Regions from separate parts of the Janthinobacterium darwini genome, predicted to be linked through region 1. Evidence: predicted binding sites of a transcription regulator. Region 1 holds the regulator's gene; each other region holds the start of a gene.

Region 1 (4,510 bases):
CAATGCCGAGTCGACGCAGCCGATCTTGACGCGGGCCGTGTTCAGCAGGCGCTCGCCGCACCAGGCTTGTTGCAGGAAAACGATGGAGGCGCGCCCCATCTTTTCTATGCTTAAGGTTAATCTTACCGTGTCATCGAGCCTGGCTGGCGCATGATAGTCGGCGTTGACGCTTTTGACAACGAACATCGCGTCGTGCTGTTCCAGCAGCTCCTGCTGGCCCACGTCGATGGCGCGCAGCCATTCGGTACGCGCACGTTCGAAGAATTTCAGGTAATTTGCGTAATAGACGATGCCGCCGGCGTCGGTGTCTTCATAGTAGACACGTACGTTCCAGGTAAAGACTGAAGGCATGTTTATTGCGCCAGTAGTGAGATTGAGCAACATTTTACGCGATTTTTCTTCTTGTGACGGTGGGCGCTTGCTGGAAAGCCATGCAAAAGCTGCATATAAGTTGCACTGCAGCATTGTAAATCGGGGGTGCATAATGGCAAGCTTCGTAACATACGCTTACATGCCGCAGCCAGGTTTAAGTTCAGCTTAAGAGCCGCAGGCACGCCCCGGGGCGGTCTGTGGCCATGCCCGGGCTGCGATGGCGCGCGGCGATTATAGCTGCACGGTTGCATTCCTTGCTCAATTTGGGCACTTAACTTACAATTTGATTTCCATTACGTCTCACGTGACTGGCGAAAAGTCGGGCGATCTCCCTGGATGGTGATCGGCAAACCGGCGAAAGGTGGGCACCCACCGGGAAACGTGAGATTTTTCATCAGCCGTTCGCCTGGGTAGCCACTATGGAAAAGCACGAAGAGGCTGCCTGTCCAATGTTGTTATTCAATTAACGCCGGCTCCCCTCATTCGATCCAACCTGCCAGTACAAGCACCCTCATCCTTGGAGTTTTTACATGTTTGCAAAAGATCACACCCTCGCCAACGTCGACCCTGAATTGTTCGCCGTCATTCAAAAAGAGAACACGCGCCAGCACGACCACATCGAACTGATCGCGTCGGAGAACTACACATCGCCGGCCGTAATGGAAGCGCAAGGCTCGCAGCTGACGAATAAATATGCCGAAGGCTATCCAGGCAAGCGCTACTACGGTGGCTGCGAATACGTCGACGTGGCCGAGCAACTGGCCATCGACCGTGTAAAACAGCTGTTCGGCGCCGAATGCGCGAATGTGCAGCCGAACTCCGGCTCGCAGGCGAACCAGGGCGTGTTCTTTGCCGTGCTGAAACCAGGCGACCTGATCATGGGTATGTCGCTGGCCGAAGGCGGCCACCTGACCCACGGCATGCCGCTGAACATGTCCGGTAAATGGTTCGACGTCGTATCGTATGGCTTGACGGCGGAAGAAGACATCGACTACGAGGCTATGGAGCGCCTGGCCCGCGAACGCAAGCCCAAGCTGATCATCGCCGGCGCGTCGGCGTTCTCGAAAAAGATCGACTTCGAGCGTTTCGGCAAGATCGCCAAGGAAGTGGGCGCCTACTTCATGGTCGACATGGCCCACTACGCCGGCTTGATCGCCGCCGGCCTGTACCCGAATCCGGTGCCGTTCGCCGACTTCGTCACCTCGACCACGCATAAGTCCTTGCGCGGCCCTCGCGGCGGCATCATCCTGATGAAGGCTGAACACGAAAAAGCCATCAACTCGGCCATCTTCCCTGGCATTCAGGGCGGCCCGCTGATGCACGTGATCGCCGGCAAGGCCGTCGCCTTCAAGGAAGCGCTGAGCCCTGACTTCGTTGAATACCAGAAGCAAGTGGTCAAGAACGCCGACGTTCTGGCGAAAACCCTGATCAAGCGCGGCCTGCGCATCGTTTCCGGCGGCACCGAATCGCACGTCATGCTGGTCGACCTGCGCGCCAAGAACCTGACGGGCAAGGAAGCCGAAGCCATCCTCGGTTCCGCGCACATCACCTGCAACAAGAACGGCATCCCGAACGACCCGCAAAAACCCTTCGTCACCTCGGGCATCCGCCTGGGCAGCCCGGCGATGACGACGCGCGGTTTCAAGGAAGCGCAAGCGGAAGAAGTGGGCAACCTGATCGCCGACGTGCTGGACAATCCGCATGACGCCGCCACCATCGAGCGCGTGAAAGCGGCCGTGAAAGTGCTGGCCGATGCACACCCGGTGTACGCCGCGTAATTATTTGTCCAGAATGTGTCATACAGAGTAAGATTCTGTCTGACACATTCCAGTCGTGCCCAAGGGCGCCCGGAGTGATTCGGGCGCCCTTTCATTTAAGGGCGGCGATTTCCCGTAATTATTACTATAAAGTTGTAGCCAGCCCATGAAATGTCCATTTTGCCAGCACGGCGACACCCAGGTCCTCGATACGCGCGTATCGGAGGACGGGGATGCCATTCGGCGGCGCCGCCGTTGCGGTAAATGCGACAAGCGCTTCACCACCTACGAACGCATTGAACTTATCATGCCGGCCGTCGTCAAAAAGAATGGCAGCCGGACGGAGTTCGCTGCGGATAAGTTGCGCGGCAGTTTGATGCTGGCCTTGCGCAAGCGTCCCGTCGCGGCCGCCTCCGTGGATACGGCTATCGCGTCCATCCAGGAAAAATTGCTGACCAGCGGCTTGCGCGAAGTCGATTCCGGCTATATCGGCGAACTCGTCATGCAGGAACTCAAGCGCCTGGACAAGATCGCCTACATCCGCTTCGCCTCCGTCTACAAGAATTTCGAAGACCTGGCCGAGTTCCAGGATGCGATTGCCGAAGTGGGACAGGCGCGCGGCAAGCCCTGATGTCCCCTTTTTGAAAACGGGGCCGGTCCTGCGCCCCGTGTTCATCACGCCAGCGTTCGCCTGGCAAGCGATCCGATCAATCCCAACGCTGTTCTTCTCACCTTATCGCCGTGCTGTTTGCGCTAGCGCAGACGCGGTTGTTTGCGCGCGCCTATCGTGTAAGTGGGCCGGGCGCCGGCGCGGCTCCCGTCCTGGTTACATTCTGTCGGCAGGAGAAGCTCATGCACAGTGGCACGCGTGGTCCCATGGATGGCAGCAGCCTTGTCGAGGTGCTGGTATCGCTGCTGCTGTTGGCGTTGGGCTTGCTGGGCGCCAGCATCCTGCAATTGAGTTCCCTGCGCGCGCGCCATGAGTCGGCGCTGTTGTCGGCGGGTGTGCAACTGGCCGCCGGCATGGCCGAACGCATGCGGGCGAACAGCGTGCTCATGCATGGCCCCGATGCGGGTAATCCCTACCTGAGCGTTGCCTACGCGGCGGAGGATGGCGCCGAGGCTGGCGGCGGCGCGCCCGGCTGCTTCGGCGCCGCCGTCTGCAGCGCGGCCGAGCTGGCGCAATTCGACATCGCCGAATGGAAACAGCAGCTGCAGTCGGCCTTGCCTGGCGCGCGGCTGCATATCTGCCGCGACCTCGCCGCGTGGGATGCCGCCGCCCAGGGTTTGCACTGGGCGTGCAGCGGCGGCAAGGGCGCGCCCATCATCATCAAGCTGGGCTGGCGCGGCAGGCAGGCCAATGGATCACCCGCCGTGAATGCGGCAGGCGAATCGTTGCCCAGGCTGGCATTCCAGCTTGGGGGAGGCGGCGCATGAACACTGTCTTGCGCGGGCATCGAGGCATAAGCCTGCTTGAATTGCTGGTGGCCCTGTCGCTGGGCGCGCTGTTGATGCTGGCGGCCAGTACCGTGCTGCTGGCTTCCAGCGGCAGTTATGGTGAGCAGTCCGCCAGCGCGCGCCTGGATGACAATGGCCGCTATGCACTCGACACCATCGCCCGCGCCGTGCGCCAGACAGCGTATGTGAACTGGGACAGCAGCGCCGCGCCCGTCGCCCATGCGGATTACGACAGCGCGAGTATCGCCGGGCTCGACGCGCGTAGCCTGGGCAAGAACAGCGAAGGCATCAGCGGCGCGCTTCCCGACGCCGTGCAGGGCAGCGACGTGCTGGCCCTGCGCTATTACGGCGCCGGCAAGGAGGAGGGCGGCGACGGATCCGTGCTCAATTGCGCCGGCTTCGCCGTGGGGGCCGCGCAAACGGAGGCGCAGCGGGGCTGGAGCATTTTCTATGTGGCCCAGGGAGCCGATGGCGAAGGCGAGCTGCGTTGCAAATATCGCGGCGCGAACGGCTGGGGCGCGGACGCCATCATCCGCGGCGTCGACAGTTTCCAAGTGCTGTATGGCCTCGATACGGATACGCCACCCGACGGCGTGGCGAACCGCTATGTCAACGCCAGCGCGCTTGACTCCGACGATGCGGCGCTGGTGCTGGCGGGCGCGGATGCGGCCGCGCGCCAGCGCGATTTTTACCGGCGCACGCACTGGAAGCGCGTGGCCAGCGTGCGCGTGGCGCTGCTGTTGCATGGCGAGGCGGGCCAGGTGGACAAGATGGCGGAACTGGGACCGGCGCAGTTCGACCTGTTCGGCAAGGCGTATGCCGAAGCGCACGGCGCCGGCGACACGGGCGTGCACATCGCGCGCGCGGCCTTGCCCGCAGCAACGCGCTCCAGGCTGCGGCAACTGGTGCAGACAAGCATCATG
Region 2 (4,510 bases), on a different contig from region 1:
CGCTCAACTGGGATCATAAATCCGTGTTTACCATGCTGTCGTGGCTGTTGTTTGCCGCCCTGCTGGCAGGCCGCCGCTTTCGCGGCTGGCGCGGCAAGACGGCCCTGAGTTTTACACTGGCCGGTTTCGCCACCTTGCTGCTGGCCTATGTCGGCAGCCGTTTTGTACTGGAAGTGGTTTTACACCGAGGATTCGCATGACACGTGTTTTATTCTGGCTGGCGCTGGTGTTCCTGGTGCTGTTTGCCATCCGCAGCAAGATCCGGGGCATGCAGCAACGGGCCCGCGCGCAGCAACAGCAACAGCAGCCGAATCCATTTGCGCCACCGGGCCGGCCACAGGAATTGCCGGATGCGGAGCTGATGCTGTGTTGCGCCCATTGCGGTGTGTACTACCCGGCCTCCGAAAACGTGCAGGCCAAGGGCCACGATTACTGCAGCCAGGCGCACGCCACGCTGTAAGGACAGGCTAGCGCCGCGTTGCTCATCCGTATCGTAACGTCCCCCGGCATCCGTCCGGCGTAGCATCTGCAGCGAAGCGGTTCGCCACCGTCCCTGCAGAGAGGCGCGTTCTCCTATGTCCAGTCTCAGCCCGCATTCCTTGACCGCCACCGGCAAGCTGGGGGCTGGCCGCATGCCGCCCGCGCCGCAACTGAGCGGCAACTCCCTGCCCATGCAGGCGCTGCGCGCGCAGATTGGCCGCATCGCTCGCAGTGGCGCGCCGGTGGCCATCCGGGGCGAATCGGGCACGGGCAAGGAACTGGCGGCGCGCGCCATCCATGCGCAGGGTGCGCGCGCCAGCTTCCCTTTTATTGCCGTCAACTGCGGCGCGATTCCCGAAGCGTTGATGGAGGCTGAATTCTTCGGCTGCCGTCAGGGCGCCTATACGGGCGCGCTGCACGAGCGTGAAGGATTGTTCCAGGCGGCCCATGGCGGCAGTTTGCTGCTCGATGAAGTCGACGATCTGCCGCTGGCCATGCAGGTAAAGCTGTTGCGCGTCCTGCAGGAGCGACGCGTGCGCAAGCTGGGCGGTAGTACGGACGAGGCCATCGACGTACGCATTTTGTGCGCCAGCCAGCATGGCTTGGCGCGCGGCGTGGATGCCGGCACGTTTCGCCAGGATCTGTTTTACCGCCTCAATGTCATCGAACTGGCGCTGCCGCCGCTGCGTGAGCGGTGCGGCGATCTGCAGGTATTATGTGAGGTAATCCTGGCGCGTCTGGCACCGGGCCAGGCCGTGAGCCTGGCGCCGCCGGTGCTGGCGGCCCTGGCCGCGTATGCGTTTCCCGGCAATGTGCGCGAACTGGAAAACGTGCTGGAACGGGCACTGGCTTTTGCCGATGGCGGCGTGATCGCGCTCGATGGGCTGGGCTTGCCGTCGGCGGCGAGCGTCACCGGGCAGCGGGCGGCGCAGTCATCGGCAGTGCCGGAGCGGCAACTGTGCCTGCCCGGCATGGCGCTGTCCGGCCTTGCCCCGGCCTTGCCGCTGGACATGTATTTGCGCCAGGCCGAGCGTGACATGATCATGCAGGCGCTGGTGCAGGCGCGCTATCACCGCGCACGGGCGGCGCGCCAGCTGGGACTCAGCGTGCGCCAGTTACGCTACCGCATGCAGAAATTGACGATACAGGAACCGCTACCTTGATGACAGTATGGACGATAGATGAAGACGGCTGGTGCGACGGCGCGCGGCGCTATGACTCGCCGTACCAGGATGCGCGCCCGGACGGTGCGCAAGTCGACTTGCTGGTGATCCATAACATCAGCTTGCCGGGAGGCCACTTTGGCGGACCGCATGTGTCGGACTTGTTTACCGGCCGGGTAGACTATAATGCCGATCCTTCTTTCGCCGACCTGCGTGGCTTGCAGGTGTCGGCGCACTTTTTTGTGCGGCGCGATGGTGCGCTGTTGCAATATGTTTCTACTGATCAACGTGCCTGGCATGCCGGCGTGTCCATGTTCGAAGGACGCCCGCACTGCAATGGCTATTCTATCGGTATCGAAATGGAAGGCGCGGACGATGTGCCCTTCCAGCAGCGGCAATACCATGTCCTGGCGGCGCTGACGGCGGCACTGGTGGCGCGCTACGGGCTGTCCCAGGTGCGCGGCCACGAGCATATTGCGCCGGGGAGGAAGACGGATCCGGGGCCGTTTTTTGACTGGCATTTTTATCAAGAATGCTGGCTGGAAACTGTGCGCGGGCAAGCTGCGTTAGCGCTTACTACGCGGGCATTGGGCTTTCCATCCATGCCCTGAAAAGTCAACCGAAATCGTATATGAAAATACAAAAAATTACGCTGGAGGATGCCGGAAAACTATTGCATCGCCTTTCGATGGGCACTACAATTAGTGCACAACTTGGATTTAAAGACTATATGTAGTGCCATCACAGACGTTTTCAGAATTATTACCAAAGCTACCCTGTTTGTTGATATAGCAACGGGAACTGGCGTTTCATCACCCTTGATCGTGTTTCGCGCCAGCCCGGCTGTACAGGTTGGCCGTATGATTTCTGGCTGTATATTATTTACTATTTAGCAACAAATACCTGAAGAAACCCTGACCATCGGGCGTTCTATTCAACAACACACGCGGCAGCAAAACTGCAGGCTGACTTTAGCTGACAACGGGAGCTTCAATGCAATCACCACAAGATATTTCCATCCATTCAACGCCAGTATCGCCAGCGCCAGGCGCGGCCAATAGCGTGGCGAGCACGGGCGCGGCATTGGGCGACTATCGCATCATCCGCCGCAACGGCGCGGTGGTGGCATTTGAGCCGTCGAAGATCGCCATCGCCATGACCAAGGCATTTTTGGCCGTTAACGGCGGCCAGGGCGCCGCTTCGGCACGCATCCGCGAACTGGTGGAACAACTGACCGACGGCGTCGTCGCCGCGCTGGTGCGCCGCCATCCGGGTGGCGGCACCTTCCATATCGAAGACGTGCAAGACCAGGTGGAACTGTCGCTGATGCGCTCGGGCGAGCACGACGTGGCGCGTGCCTACGTGCTGTACCGTGCCAAGCACATGGAAGAGCGCCGTTTGCAGAAGGAGGCGCAAGGCGCCTCCGCGCAAGTCGCAGCGCCCCAGCTGAACGTGCTTGATAACGGCGTGCGCCGCTTGCTGGACATGCAGGAAGTGCGCGACCTGATCAACGCCGCTTGCGCCGGCCTGGAAAAGCACGTCGATGCCGACGCCATCCTGGCTGAAACGGTGAAGAACCTGTACGACGGCGTGCCCGTCGAAGAGCTGCACAAGTCTGCCATCCTGGCGGCGCGCGCGCTGATGGAAAAAGATCCGGCCTACAGCCAGGTCACGGCCCGCATCCTGCTGCACACGGTGCGCAAGGAAGTGTTCGGCAAGGAAGTGCCGCAAGCGGCCGCTGCTGCCGAGTACCTGACGTATTTCCCGCAATATATCGCCAAGGGCATCGCCAATGACCTGCTGAACCCGGTACTTGCCAGTTTCGACCTGGAGCGCCTGGCCAAGGCCATCGTTGCCGATCGCGACTTGCAATTCGGCTACATCGGCCTGCAAACCCTGTATGACCGCTACTTCCTGCACATCCAGGACGTGCGCATCGAAATGCCACAAGCGTTCTACATGCGCGTGGCCATGGGCCTGTCGCTGAACGAAGCGGACCGCGAAGCACGCGCCATCGAGTTCTACAGCCTGCTGTCCTCGTTCGACTTCATGAGCTCGACCCCGACCCTGTTCAACTCGGGCACCCTGCGCTCGCAGCTGTCGTCGTGCTACCTGAGCACCGTCTCGGACGACCTGGAAGGCATCTACGACGCCATCAAGGACAACGCGCTGCTGGCCAAGTACGCTGGCGGCCTGGGTAACGACTGGACGCCAGTGCGCGCCCTGGGCGCCCATATCAAGGGCACCAACGGCAAGTCGCAAGGCGTGGTGCCATTCCTGAAAGTGGTCAACGACACGGCCGTGGCAGTCAACCAGGGCGGCAAGCGCAAGGGCGCCGTCTGCGCTTACCTTGAAACCTGGCACATGGACATTGAGGAATTCCTCGACCTGCGCAAGAACACGGGCGACGACCGCCGCCGCACGCATGACATGAACACGGCGAACTGGATTCCCGACATGTTCATGAAGCGCGTCATGGAAAAAGGCGAGTGGACCCTGTTCTCGCCATCCGAAACGCCAGACTTGCACGACCTGGTCGGCAAAGCCTTTGAAAAGGCTTATCTGGGCTACGAAGCCAAGGCCGCCGCCGGCGAAATCCGCTCGTTCAAGAAGGTCCAGGCGCTGGACCTGTGGCGCAAGATGCTGTCGATGCTGTTTGAAACGGGCCACCCATGGATCACGTTCAAGGATCCTTGCAACATCCGCAGCCCGCAGTCGCACGTCGGCGTCGTCCACAGTTCGAACCTGTGCACCGAAATCACGCTGAACACGGGCCCTGACGAAATCGCCGTCTGCAACCTCGGTTCAGTGAACATGCCGGCGCACATGAAGGAAGGCAAGCTCGATCACGTCAAGCTGGCCAAGAC
Region 3 (4,510 bases), 460 kb from region 1:
AATTGCGGATCATTTCATTGATGCCGTTCACGCCCAGAGTGGAAAAGTGATTGCGCAGGGTACCCAGGTAACGCTTCGTGTAGGGAAACAGGCCTTGCTGCATCAATTCCTCGATGGTGCTGCGCTTGATTTCCAGGCTGGTCTTGCCCAGTTCCAGCAGGCGGTCCAGGTCCGCCATCAACGCCGCTTCGTCGCCGCGCCACAAATGGCCCAGGCGCGCGCAGTTGATGGTCACCACGCCCAGGGAGCCCGTCTGCTCGGCGGAACCGAACAGGCCATTGCCCCGTTTCAGCAGTTCGCGCAAGTCCAGTTGCAATCGGCAGCACATGGAGCGGATCATGTTCGGCTTGAGTTCCGAATTGATGAAATTCTGGAAGTAGGGCAGGCCGTAGCGGGCTGTCATCTCGAACAGGCGTTCGGCATTTTCGCTATGCCAGTCGAAATCCTCGGTGATGTTATAGGTGGGGATGGGGAAGGTGAAGACGCGGCCTTTGGCGTCGCCCGCCATCATGATCTCGATGTAGGCGCGGTTGATCATGTCCATCTCCGCCTGCAGCTCGCCATAGCTGAAGTCCATCTCCTGGCCGGCGATGACGGGAATCTGCTCGCGCAGGTCGTCCGGGCAGACCCAGTCGAAGGTGAGGTTGGTAAACGGCGTCTGCGTGCCCCAGCGCGATGGCACGTTGAGGTTGAAGATCAGCTCCTGCATATGCTGGCGCACGTCTTCGTAGCGCAGGCTGTCCTTGCGGATGTAGGGTGCCATGTAGGTGTCGAAGGAGCTGAACGCCTGGGCGCCGGCCCATTCATTTTGCAGGGTGCCCAGAAAATTGACGATCTGGCCGATGGCGCTCGACATGTGTTTCGGCGGACCCGATTCGATCTTGCCCGGCACGCCATTCAAGCCTTCATGCAGCAGGGTGCGCAGCGACCAGCCGGCGCAATAGCCGGCCAGCATGTCGAGGTCGTGGATGTGCAGCGCCGCTTCGCGGTGCGCCGCGCCCACTGCCGGCGGATACACCTGGTCCAGCCAGTAGTTGGCGATGACCTTGCCCGACACATTGAGGATCAGTCCACCCAGGGAATACCCCTGGTTGGCATTGGCGTTCACGCGCCAGTCGCGCCGTTCCAGGTATTCATTGATGGACGCGGCGACATCGACCTGGCCGCGTGTGGGGGAAACTGCATTCGTCGTCATGAAACCTCCAATAAACACAACATGCGGTGTTTTTATGAAGGTTATCCACTAAATGTAGTGCGGTCAAAGGTGGCGTGCAAGCGATTCGCATATCCTTGATCCAGGTGAAAAAACCACCTCAGCCGGTTTTGTTCCAGCGTGTTTCGCGCAGGATCAGCCAGCTCGCGCAAAAGAACGCGGCGCCGCAGGCGGCGATGCTGGCGACGGAGGCGGGCAGCACGTGGGTCCAGATTTCCAGCGGCGTATAGGTGCTCCAGCTGGCCACGCGCGCGTCGAAGGTGGCGTAGTTCGCCAGCAGCCAGTAGATGGCCAGCAGGCCCGTGCAGATGGCGGCCTGACGCAGCAGCGGCATTTGACGGCGCGCGAACACGGCCAGCAGGAACAGCAGCAGCACGCCCGGATAGGCGCCCAGTACTTCCGGCGACAGCACGGAGATGGTCCCTGCGTCATAGCCATCGGTCGGGCCGGCCCACTGCACTTGCAGCGCGGTGAGGAACAGGGTCAGAAGGAAAATCAGCAGCGGTTTGCGGGTCATGGTGGGAACTGAAACAGGAGGAAAGATGGGCATTTTACAGCCAGGTCAAGCAAGTTGAAGGTGCGCCAGCCATGCATGCATTCCTTCACCTGCGTCAAGGACTGGGCAGCATGGGCGGGGCTATAGTCTGCACCCTGAGCCGATACAGGACTGTGAACATCATGATGCTTGAATCAACCACCGCCACCCGCGTGGCCGGACCGCTGGAACTGGTCTGCCCCGCCGGCAGCCTGCCTGCCTTGAAAGCGGCTGTCGACAATGGCGCCGATACCGTTTACCTGGGCTTTCGCGACGCCACCAATGCGCGTAATTTCGCCGGCCTCAATTTCGACGAGAAGGCAATCGCCGAAGGCGTGCGCTATGCCCACCAGTATGGACGCAAGGTGCTGCTGGCACTGAATACCTATCCGCAGCCGCACAGCTGGGCCGTGTGGCGCAGCGCCATCGACCGCGCCGCCGCGGCGGGCATCGACGCCATGATCGTCGCCGACCCGGGCCTGATGGCCTACGCGGCCCAGCACCAGCCGCAGCTGCGCCTGCATTTGTCTGTGCAGGGCTCGGCCACGAATTATGAAGCGATCAACTTCTATCACGAGCACTTCGGCATCGCCCGCGCCGTGCTGCCGCGCGTGCTGTCGATGGCGCAGGTTGAGCAATTGATCAGCAAGACGGCGGTGGAGATCGAAGTATTCGGCTTCGGCAGCCTGTGCGTGATGGTCGAAGGGCGCTGTGCGCTATCGTCGTATGCGACGGGCGAGGCGCCGAATACGCACGGCGTGTGCTCGCCGGCGAAATCCGTGCGCTGGCTGGAAACGCCGAACGGTCTGGAATCGCGCCTGAACGGCGTGCTGATCGACCGCTATGCGCCAGGCGAAAACGCCAGCTATCCCACCCTGTGCAAGGGGCGTTTCGAAGTCAATGACGAAGAATATTACGCGATCGAGGAACCGGCCAGCCTGAATACCCTGGCGCTGCTGCCGCAACTGATCGCCATGGGCGTGCGCGCCGTGAAAATCGAAGGGCGCCAACGCAGTCCCGCCTACGTGGCCCAGGTCACGCGCGTGTGGCGCGAAGCGATCGACGCCTGCCGCGAAGGCAATCCACGCTATGCCGTCAAGCCGGGCTGGATGGCGGCCATGGACAAGCTGGCAGAAGGTCAGCAGCACACCTTGGGCGCTTATCATAGATCTTGGAAATAGAGGATGAACATGCTGAAGCTTTCTTTGGGTCCTTTGCTGTACTACTGGCCGCGCGCCACGGTCTTCGAGTTTTATCAGCAGATTGCCGGCACCGCCGTCGATATCGTGTATCTGGGCGAAACCGTCTGCTCGCGTCGGCATGAGCTGCGCCTGGCCGACTGGCTCGATATCGCCGACCTGCTGGCCGCTGCCGGCAAGGAGGTGGTGCTGTCGACGCAGGCGCTGATCGAGGCGGGCGCCGAACTGGCGACCCTGCGCCGCATCACGGGCAATGGCCGCTATACGGTCGAGGCCAACGACATGGGCGCCGTGCACTGCATGGAAAAGGGCGCGCCCTTTGTCGCCGGCCCCCATCTGAACTTGTTCAATGGCCCCAGCCTGCAACTGCTGGCGCGCCTGGGCGCGCGGCGCTGGGTGATGCCGCTGGAAATGGGGCAGGCGGCGCTGGCCGAAATGCAGCGCCAGAAACCGGAAGGGCTGGAGACGGAAGTCTTTGCCTACGGCCGCATGCCGCTGGCGTTTTCCGCCCGCTGTTTCACGGCGCGCAACCGCAACCTGCCGAAGGACGATTGCGGCTATAGCTGCCTGGAAGAGCCGGACGGCCTGCTGCTGCGCACGCGCGACGAGGTGCCCTTCCTCGTACTGAATGGCACGCAGACGCAGTCGGCACTAGTCTATAACCTGGTGCGCGAACTCGACGCCATGCGCGACATGGGCGTGGCGGTGGCGCGTATCAGCCCGCAGGCCATGCATACGGAACAAGTCATCGCCATCTTTGACCGCGCCCGCCGCGGCCAGGTCAGCGGCGTGGGCGCCCAGGCCCAGCTGGCGGCCTGCCAGCCCGCCGGCGCCTGCGACGGCTACTGGCATGGCCAGCCCGGCATGGAACAGCACGCCGCCCATTGAACGCATTGAAAGGAAGCACCATGCAAGATCAACTGGAAAGACTGGCCGTCCCTGCCAAGCCTCCCATGAGCAAGCCCGCCATATCGTACCGGCTGCCCGAGCCGCTGGCCGAATTGCTGTCCAAGCTGCCGCCGTATCCCGCCTCCTGGCTGTTCGTGCAAGGCTTGAATCGCTTGCTGGCGCCGCAATTGCCCGACGATGTGCGCTGCAGCCTGGAAGGACGCAGCCTGCGCTTGCGCCTGTTGGACGCGGGCATCGCCTTCGATTTCGAGTGGCAGGGCACCGTGTTCGTGGCCGAGCGTTATGTGGACGTGCCGGACCTGTGCATCGCCGCCAGCGTGCACGATTTGATGCTGATGGCGCGGCGCCAGGAAGATCCGGACACGCTGTTCTTCAGCCGCCGCCTGAGCCTGGAAGGCGATACGGAGCTGGGCTTGCTGTTCAAGAATACGCTAGACGCCATCGAGCTGCCGCCATTCGACCTGCAGGCGCTGGGGCCGCGCCGCGTGCTGGCGCATCTGCGCGACCGGGGTGCGCGGGGAGGGTGAGCGGGGAGCTGGCGGCAGCAGGCGTTCAGTGGCGGCAGTGGCCGCAGGCGCCGCTGCACGAGGCCAGCTGTTCTACCGCCGTCGTCTCGCCCATGAAGCCGGCGTCATTGACGGCGGCCAGCAGGCG

What was found. The regulator NrdR, encoded in region 1, represses ribonucleotide reductase genes. The targets are predictions, from matches to a motif close to CACNANATNTNGTG.
Region 2: a site for NrdR is predicted at 2,368-2,381, ahead of ACQ4WZ_RS16190 (ribonucleoside-diphosphate reductase subunit alpha). Genes of this name have one in related genera too.
Region 3: a site for NrdR is predicted at 1,242-1,255, ahead of ACQ4WZ_RS12950 (ribonucleoside triphosphate reductase). Genes of this name have one in related genera too.

Annotation. Positions count from the first base shown of each region.
Region 1 covers NZ_JBNYXX010000001.1:3,266,819-3,271,328, reverse strand. Annotated here, with positions in the region: gene ybgC (tol-pal system-associated acyl-CoA thioesterase) at 1-351, opposite strand, end outside; ZMP/ZTP riboswitch at 667-791, shown strand; gene glyA (serine hydroxymethyltransferase) at 903-2,150, shown strand; gene nrdR (transcriptional regulator NrdR) at 2,296-2,760, shown strand; gene pilV (type IV pilus modification protein PilV) at 2,982-3,566, shown strand; gene ACQ4WZ_RS15040 (PilW family protein) at 3,563-4,510, shown strand, end outside.
Region 2 covers NZ_JBNYXX010000002.1:157,732-162,241, reverse strand. Annotated here, with positions in the region: gene ACQ4WZ_RS16210 (cytochrome C assembly family protein) at 1-200, shown strand, start outside; gene ACQ4WZ_RS16205 (PP0621 family protein) at 197-460, shown strand; gene ACQ4WZ_RS16200 (sigma 54-interacting transcriptional regulator) at 576-1,643, shown strand; gene ampD (1,6-anhydro-N-acetylmuramyl-L-alanine amidase AmpD) at 1,643-2,254, shown strand; gene ACQ4WZ_RS16190 (ribonucleoside-diphosphate reductase subunit alpha) at 2,637-4,510, shown strand, end outside.
Region 3 covers NZ_JBNYXX010000001.1:2,811,449-2,815,958, reverse strand. Annotated here, with positions in the region: gene ACQ4WZ_RS12950 (ribonucleoside triphosphate reductase) at 1-1,195, opposite strand, end outside; gene ACQ4WZ_RS12945 (hypothetical protein) at 1,314-1,730, opposite strand; gene ubiU (ubiquinone anaerobic biosynthesis protein UbiU) at 1,892-2,929, shown strand; gene ubiV (ubiquinone anaerobic biosynthesis protein UbiV) at 2,939-3,835, shown strand; gene ubiT (ubiquinone anaerobic biosynthesis accessory factor UbiT) at 3,856-4,383, shown strand; gene ACQ4WZ_RS12925 (heavy-metal-associated domain-containing protein) at 4,409-4,510, opposite strand, start outside.